DNA from 4 places in the Paenibacillus sp. CB74 genome. Region 3 is predicted to be linked to each of the others. Evidence: predicted binding sites of a transcription regulator. Region 3 holds the regulator's gene; each other region holds the start of a gene.

Region 1 (2,212 bases), 2.0 Mb from region 3:
TGAATCACCGACAACCACCCATTTGCTACCGTTATAAGCGATGCTCTGAAGATTTCCCGTGATTTTTTTCCATTCGGACTTGTCTGCAGTAACAACGAGGCTATTCGGAGCGGAGGTCACCAGGACCATACCCGTTCCATTCGAAGCTGCAGATTGGATGATCATATTGGTTACTGTGGGCTCCGAAGTCCAATTTACGCCGTTATCCGTGGATGAGTCCAGTTTACCTGCCTGACCGAAACGATAAAGTGTTGCTCCGACTTTGACAGTACCCATTGTATTGTCATAAGAGGGATCAGTTACAAACGATATTCCATCAGTGCTGGAGTAACCAATCGTTGAATTTTTAATAAGATATAGCTTTCCATTATAGATCGAGAATCGTTCCAACGAGGAAGTACCATTCAAAAAACCATTCGTCCAACTACTTCCGTTACTTGAATATGCATAACCGGAAAATACATTACCACCGACAACAAATTTCCCTGATATATAGGCCATATCCATTAAATAAAAGTTTGAGCTAGAAGTACCGTTTGAAGGCCAAATTTTTGGCATGGTACTCCATAACGTCCATGTTGCTCCATCCGAAGATGAATAAATAATGCCGACATCTTGCGCTCGGTCGCTGGCATGCCATTTTCCACCAACAGCATAAAAATTGCCGTTAATATAAACGACTTTTTGCAAAATGTCACCATTAATTCCCGATGATTTGTCAATCCAAGTCTCACCATCAGACGAAACGATCAATCTTGCTTTATTAGGAGTAGATTCCACCCCTACTGCAACATATACATTGTTTGCATACACAATGCTTCTCCATGATGTTTTTTCGTTAGAAACTCCTGTATTCACTACAGCCCAATTTAATCCATCTATGGATTGAACAATACGTCCCTTTTCACCCACTGCAGTGTATTTCCCGTTAGCATAAACGACGTTTCCCAGATTACGATCAACGTTGTTATTAACCGCGGATAGTATGTTCACATTTCCGTTAGTGGAGGCATGAGCTTGAGGAAGAAGGACATTAGGGAGAACCAGAGTGAATATCAAAGCATACATCAAAACTGTTCTCCAGCGTAAAGATTGTTTGAACATGTTTAACCCTCCTAGTATCAGTTGATTTTCTATGAAATGATCTACAGAAAATCATTTGATGATGTGTATAATATGGAACTGATTCCGACCCCAGCCCTTCCCCAAAAAATTTAATTAAATATGTGTGTTTATTATACAAATTGATTCTGAACAATTTCTGAACAATTTCCTTCATATAAATGTAAGTTTCTATACCCACCGCATTGAAACGAAACAACGCCTTTTAAAGCATATTTTTAAATTACATTGTGATAATTTGCACAAAGTTTCGTGCTAGACCCATATACAATTGAGATATGGCATTCAACGTATCAACAAAGAAGTTCAGGTGTTTTATTCCACGAAGAACAATGAAGGAGAGGATGAATGATATGGCAGCAAAAACACCTCTTGAGGTTGCTCAATATACGGCGCAAACAGGCATGAAGAAGGCTCAAAATCCGGTGTCTTCTGTACTGGTGCTTAGTTTTCTGGCAGGTGCTTTTATTGCGCTGGGTTTTCTACTGGATATTCGGGTGATTGCATCTGCGCCGGCAGAGTGGGGAAGCTTGGTTAATCTGATCGGTGCGGCGGTGTTCCCGGTTGGATTGATGCTAGTACTCATAGGTGGTGGAGAGCTGCTGACAGGTAACATGATGGCTGTTCCGCTCGCGACGATTGCTCGAAAGTTATCCGTAGGTAGCATGTTGAAAAATCTAACATTAGTGACGATTGGTAACTTTGTTGGAGCTTTGTTTGTCGCGTACGCGTTTGGACATGTGCTTGGTCTGACTGGAGAGGGTGTATATCTGGCTAAAGTGGTGGATATGGCTGGTCACAAGTTGCATGACGGATTCCTGCAGGCTTTTATCTCCGGCATTGGCTGTAACTGGCTGGTCGCGTTGGCTGTGTGGCTATCTTATGCATCGGATACGATGAGTGGCAAGGTACTGGGCATTTGGTTTCCAACGATGGCGTTTGTGGCCATTGGATTCCAGCACGTTGTGGCTAATATGTTCCTTATCCCTGCGGCAATCTTTGAAGGGCATTATTCGTGGGGCCAATATGTAATGAATTTCATTCCGGTATGGCTTGGGAATCTGACTGGAGGTGCTCTGTTTGTAGCTGC
Region 2 (2,212 bases), 230 kb from region 3:
CTTTGATGACGATCATGCCATTGTCATATTCGATCGCATCTTTCTTGCGCAGATCGCTTAACATGCGGTTTACACTTTCACGGGTAGCTCCAATCATATTGGACAGGTCCGTGTGGGTAATTTTTTTATGAATAATGACATGCTCTCCATGAGGCTCACCATACGAATTCGACAATCGAATGAGGGTGGAGCAAAGCGCACCTGGTTTGCCATATAACATGAGATCCCGGAACTTCGTCTGTGTCAACCGGTGGTGGATGCCCATCCATTTCATAAAGTCGATCGCGAAGTCACAATGCTGGCAGATTAGCATCTCCAGGTCCTTATGCTCCAGTACACCGATCTCACTATCCTCCAGTACTTCCGCTGAGAAGGTGTGTTTCGAGCCAAAGAAGGGATCAGCCTGACCAATCATATCACCGGACTGATACATGTACATGATTAGTTCCTTGCCTTCATCCGTGGATTTGGTGATCTGGGCACGGCCCCGTTTCATATAATAAAGTTTGTCAGAGACGTCTCCTTCCCAGTACAGATGTGTACCTTCCGGATAAGTTCTATCTTTCATGGTAACCAGCAGATGGTTGAAATTCGCTTCCGAGAAACAGTTCGTATTGCCGCGTTTTTCCAGTACAGTTGTTAGTTCTAACATAAGTCTATCTCCCCTTTGTGTCCGTCGGATGGACTCCTGTAGTCTGCAGTAGCCTCCGAGGTTTGCCGCAAACCGTTGCCGTCCTGATCAGGGTCATCTCGGCCGGGAGGAAGGACGGTACAAATTGCGGTGGTTCAATTTTTAAGTTCAGTATATACCTAATCTTACCGTTTGAGGGGGAAGGAAAGGGGGCAAAAATGACGAAATTTCAAACATTGTGATTAAATTCACTTTTATTGGAGAGCATGATTTTTACAGCCCTATACTTTAAATAGGAAGTGAAAATGGTTGGATGAAGGACACTACAAAACTTAAATTAAATTTGTTATACTTTGTGAAAAAAATCACATAATTAAGTTTATGGTCATGTTACGATGTGAATGTAAAGAAGAGAGACAAACCAATACGAACCTTTAGGAGGATGAGGGAGATGGCTGTAAAGAACGAAGTCGCCCCAGCAAAAGAACCGACAGCAGGTCAGTATATTCAAACGTTAATCGACAAAGCGAATAAAGCACACGCCGCATTCATGAAGATGGATCAGATGCAGATTGACCGGATTGTGCAAGCGATGGCGCTTGCGGGTCTGGATAAACACATGATGCTCGCCAAGATGGCCGTAGAAGAAACAGGCCGCGGAGTATATGAGGATAAAATCACCAAAAATATATTTGCAACAGAATATGTCTACCACAGCATCAAGTATGACAAAACCGTAGGTGTGATTGAAGATAACGAGTATGAGAGCTTCCAGAAGATCGCGGAGCCGGTCGGTATTATTATGGGGATTACACCCGTCACGAATCCAACATCAACGACGATGTTTAAAGCACTGATCTCCATCAAGACGCGTAACCCGATCATTTTCGGTTTCCACCCATCTGCACAGAATTGTAGCCGCGAAGCTGCCAAAATCCTGCGCGATGCAGCGGTGAAGCATGGTGCTCCAGCGGATTGTATCCAATGGATTGATGATCCTTCCATGGATCGTACAAACGAACTGATGAATCACAATGATGTGGCTCTCATTCTGGCAACAGGCGGATCCGGCATGGTACGTGCAGCGTACAGCTGTGGTAAACCCGCACTGGGCGTAGGACCGGGTAACGTTCCTTGCTTTATCGAGAAAAGCGCGGATATCAATCAGGCAGTGACGGATTTGATCCTGTCCAAGTCCTTCGACAACGGTATGATCTGTGCTTCCGAGCAAGCGGTCATCATTGAAGAACCGATCTTTGATCAAGTGAAGAAAAAAATGATCGCGAATGGCTGTTACTTTGTTAACAAAGATGAAGCAGCAAAATTGACAGCAGGTGCAATTAACGCCGAGAAATGTGCAGTGAATCCGGTGATTGTGGGTCAATCTGCGGTGAGCATTGCGAAGTTGTGCGGTATTGAAGTTCCTGCAGGCACCAAAATTCTTGTAGCCGAGATTGAAGGGGTAGGTACCAAATTCCCATTGTCGGCAGAGAAATTAAGTCCGGTACTGGCTTGTTACAAAGTTAAAACGGCAGCAGAGGGAATTGAACGTGCAGCAGAAGTGGTTGCTTTTGGCGGTAT
Region 3 (2,212 bases):
CCCAGTTTCTCCAGATGTGCCACAGGACGCAGTCCATAGTCTGTAACGTTCTGCTCCACTTCACGAAGCGTTTCCGACATATGTGTATGCAGCGGAAGGTTAAGATCATTTGCGACCTGTACAAGCTTCTCTATGTAGTCAGGAGGGCATGTATATGGTGCGTGTGGCGAGATTACGGTTGTGATGCGACCATCTGCCTGTCCATTCCACTCACGCGCAAACGCTGCCGACTCCTCCAGCTTCCGCAATTGCTCTTCTTCCGAGCACAGCCCGATTACACCACGTGCAAGTGCTGCTCTAACGCCGGATTGTTCCACAACTTTGGCAACCTGATCCATGTGATCATACATGTCCAGGAAAGCTGTAGTTCCGCCTTTCAACATTTCAAGCACGGATAGCGAAGTTCCCCAATATACGTCTTGAGAAGTCATTTTTGCTTCCATCGGCCACATTTTTTCCTGCAACCATACTTGTAACGCAAGATCGTCCCCGTGTCCTCTAAGCAACGACATCGCTGCATGACCATGCGTATTGATCAGACCCGGCAGGAAGAACAATCCTTTTCCATCCACTTTGGTACAATTTTCGTCTCCATCCGGCAATGTCTCACCAATATGCACAATCTTGTCATTCTCGACAACCATGTATCCATGAACCACGTTCCATGTAGTGCCTTCATTAACGGCAAATTTGCCGTTGTGAATTACCCATCTATTTGTTGTCATCTTCCTCGTCGTCCTTTCCAGTCTCCAAGTAATAGGCCAAACTAAGCAGATCCGTTGTAAAGTCAGCATGGTGAATGCGGATATGTGGCGGTGTTTTTAGAATGGTTGGTGCAAAATTAAGAATCGCTTCGATTCCCGACTCAATAAGTTGATCGGCTACATTTTGAGCTTCCGTATCCGGAACTGTAATAATTCCGATGCGGATGTTATCTGTCTTAACCGCTTCCGTTAATTCATTCATTGGTTTTACCGTCAAACTGTTGATTTGACTACCAATCTTCGGTCCATATGCATCGAATACAGCAACAATCTTCATGTTGTCTTTCAGATATGCGTTGTAGTTGGACAAGGCCTGTCCCAGGTTACCAGCACCTACCAAAGCTACATTAATTTGCTGATCAATTTTGAGAATGTGACGAATTTTCTCGATCAAATAGGATACATCATACCCGATCCCTTTTCGACCAAAATCACCGAAATAAGCCAGGTCTTTTCGAATTTGGGCCGGATTCAGATCCAACCTCTGTCCAAGCTCTTGAGAAGAAACAGTAGCCACCTCACGCTGATGCAACTCGTTCAAATAGCGCAAGTATACAGGCAGACGTCGTACCACCGCTTCCGAAATTTTATCCGATTTCATTCTTGCTCCCCCTTACCAATGCCACGATAAAATAATAGATGAAAAGATGAGCATTCTGTATAAACTCAAAGATAGACGTGACATTTTATACAGAATGCTCTTTGTAATTTAGGTTATAAGTTCTTACGTGCAACTGCTTTAATCGGATACGGAAATATCTAATAAAGTTTAACGCCAAACGATAGTGTCATGCAATGATATAACGAACAAAGTTAACCATTATTCTTGTTCATTAAGAGGTTTTTCTAACCACTCGGTAATTCGGGGAACCATCTGCTCCGTGAGCATATGCTCCATTTTGGGACCAGGTAATGAATATAAAAAGAATTTGCCATAGTACGCTTCGATCACACGTGTATCATAAACAATGACAATACCTCTGTCCTTCGCTGTTCGCACCAACCGGCCAAATCCTTGCTTGAAACGAATGACCGCTTGCGGCACAGACAGTTTCATGAATGGATTTTTCTTTTGCTCCTGGAGCAATTCACTCTTGGCTTCAACCAACGGATGATTCGGCGGCTGGAAAGGCAGACGCACAATAGCGAGACAGGTCAGTGCTTCTCCCGGGATATCTACACCCTCCCAGAAGCTGCTTGTGCCCAAGAGTACCGTAGCTTTGGCATCCTGGAACCTGCGAGTCAACTTGGAGCGGCTTCCACTGTCCACACCTTGACCCAACAACGAGATGTCGTTACCAGACAGTGCCTCCTTCAGCGGATCATAGACCTGTCGCAGCATCTTGTATGAAGTAAACAGAACCATCATGCGTCCACGCGTGGCAATTGCGGTCTCTGCGAGTGATTGCACCAGCATATTGACAAAGTGCGCATCACCCACACTGCCT
Region 4 (2,212 bases), 230 kb from region 3:
ATTCCTGGGCATTAACCACAGCTTGGCGCACAAATGGGGCGGTCAGTACCACACTGCACACGGACGCACCAATGCAATTCTGATGCCACACGTTATTCGTTACAACGCGAAAAAACCGACCAAATTTGCTTCGTTCCCGAAATATTCGCACTTTGTAGCGGATGAGCGGTATGCCGAAATTGCCCGGATTCTAGGATTGCCTGCACGTACAACAGAAGAAGGCGTAACCAGTCTTATTAATGCCATTCGCAAACTGAACAAAACATTGGGCATTGAAGAATCGTTCCAAGAAATCGGATTTGATGCCAAAGACTTCGAAGCACATGTAGATTATCTGGCAGACCGTGCCTTTGAAGACCAATGCACAACCGCCAATCCGAAGTTGCCGCTGGTAACTGAACTGGCTGATGTGTACCGCAACGCTTTCTACGGAAAGTTTGAATAATAAAGAACGAAGCCTGCCTTACGGCAAGAAGATCAGGGTTCCCCGAGAGGGGAGCCCCGATTGCCGTCTTTATAGAGGTTACACGAAGTTAAGTGAGCAAGTGAGACACTAACACGATGACGAACAGAGCAGAATGGGCAGAAAAACAGAAAAGCGAAGCATCTGTTTTTCAGGAGTATTTTAAGATTTGGTTTGCTCCGAGCATAGAGGAGCAAACGGGTTTTATAGAGGTTACACGGAATCCGTGATGTGGCCGTTTGAACTATTCCCTTTACACAACAACAGAGGGGCAGAACAAACCTAAAAAGCGTAATGCGTCTTTAAAATAAATTTTGAACTTTGTTGTTTTATCAGTTGAACTACACATGTACACGATAACGGAGAGGAGAGAAAAAACCTGAAGAAGCGGAGCGTTCGCCTTTATCAACGGATTTTCACCTTTGAAAAAGTGATCAAAAAATCCGGGGATAACAGCGATCGGAAGGTTGTTCTCTACTTGCAGTGGCCAGTGTACGGCACCTAATGTTCATTCGCTTTTTCAGTAAATTTAAATAGTGAGCAGCGATTGGAAGATTGTTCTGCCCGCGCAGTGGCTAAGTGTGAATCAACAGGGTTCAATAGGACACAGCGCAGGTGGAGTGAGTTAGTTCACTGACTTTGTGACAAAAATCACAGATGATGAAAGCCTCAAGACGTATACTGAAAATGTAAGAAAAACATTCATCCCGCGGTTCCGGTTCCCAAGTAGAGAGAACATGATCCGGTTTATGTGAAACAATTCACATTAATCGCGGCTCTGGGCACACAATGCTACGAATGAAGCAAGATGTTATGTGTCCAGAAATCCAAATTAGTGGAGGGATTAAGATGTCGGTGATTGAAAAAGATGTCAAACAACAAACAGGCTGGAGAAACTTTACCAAAGGAACATGGACCAAATCCGTAGATGTGAATGATTTTCTGGCACACAACTTGACTCCGTATTACGGTGATGAAGCATTCCTAGCAGGTGCAACCCAGAATACCAAAGAATTGTGGGAGATCGTATCTGATCTGACCAAAAAAGAACGGGATAACGGCGGTGTACTTGATGTTGATGTGAACACACCAGCGACTATTGTGTCTCACCAACCAGGTTATCTGGATCAATCCAAAGAACAGATTGTCGGCGTTCAGACCGATGCTCCATTCAGACGTTCCATTCAACCAACAGGCGGAATCCGGATGATGATTGATGCATGTGAAGCATATGGCTTCGAATTGCCTCAAGGCGTCATTGATATATTTACAAACATTCGCAAAACACATAACCAGGGTGTATTCGATGCTTATACTTCCGATATGCGTGCAGCGCGTAAAGCAGGGATTATTACAGGTCTGCCAGATGCTTACGGCCGTGGCCGGATCATCGGTGACTATCGTCGTGTAGCTTTGTACGGGGTAGACTTCCTGATCCGTAACAAAAAAGGCGAATTGAACGCACTCGAAGTTGATGTTATCGATGAAGATGTCATTCGACTGCGGGAAGAATTGTCTGAGCAGATTCGTGCATTGCAAGAATTGAAACAATTGGGTGATATGCACGGGTTCGATATTTCCTTGCCAGCGACTACAGCAAAAGAAGCGTTCCAATGGTTGTACTTCGGTTATCTCGCTGCCATCAAAGAACAGAATGGTGCTGCGATGTCACTGGGACGTGTATCTTCTTTCCTGGATATCTACATTGAACGTGATCTGCAAGAAGGCATTCTGTCCGAAGAACAGGCC

The links. Region 3 encodes Rex, which represses fermentation and respiration genes when NADH is low (regulators of the CRP and FNR family bind a similar motif). Its sites were predicted from a motif close to TTGTGAAATATTTCACAA; they were not measured.
Region 1: the regulator Rex is predicted to act here: its motif matches at 1,351-1,368, upstream of ACX9NY_RS26105 (formate/nitrite transporter family protein).
Region 2: the regulator Rex is predicted to act here: its motif matches at 985-1,002, upstream of adhE (bifunctional acetaldehyde-CoA/alcohol dehydrogenase).
Region 4: the regulator Rex is predicted to act here: its motif matches at 1,213-1,230, upstream of pflB (formate C-acetyltransferase).

Annotation. Positions count from the first base shown of each region.
Region 1 covers NZ_CM146009.1:5,919,033-5,921,244, forward strand. Annotated here, with positions in the region: gene ACX9NY_RS26100 (S-layer homology domain-containing protein) at 1-1,104, opposite strand, end outside; gene ACX9NY_RS26105 (formate/nitrite transporter family protein) at 1,476-2,212, shown strand, end outside.
Region 2 covers NZ_CM146009.1:808,785-810,996, forward strand. Annotated here, with positions in the region: gene ACX9NY_RS03700 (Crp/Fnr family transcriptional regulator) at 1-652, opposite strand, end outside; gene adhE (bifunctional acetaldehyde-CoA/alcohol dehydrogenase) at 1,083-2,212, shown strand, end outside.
Region 3 covers NZ_CM146009.1:1,040,912-1,043,123, reverse strand. Annotated here, with positions in the region: gene ACX9NY_RS04840 (amidohydrolase) at 1-725, opposite strand, end outside; gene ACX9NY_RS04835 (redox-sensing transcriptional repressor Rex) at 712-1,365, opposite strand; gene dinG (ATP-dependent DNA helicase DinG) at 1,585-2,212, opposite strand, start outside.
Region 4 covers NZ_CM146009.1:812,035-814,246, forward strand. Annotated here, with positions in the region: gene adhE (bifunctional acetaldehyde-CoA/alcohol dehydrogenase) at 1-445, shown strand, start outside; gene pflB (formate C-acetyltransferase) at 1,313-2,212, shown strand, end outside.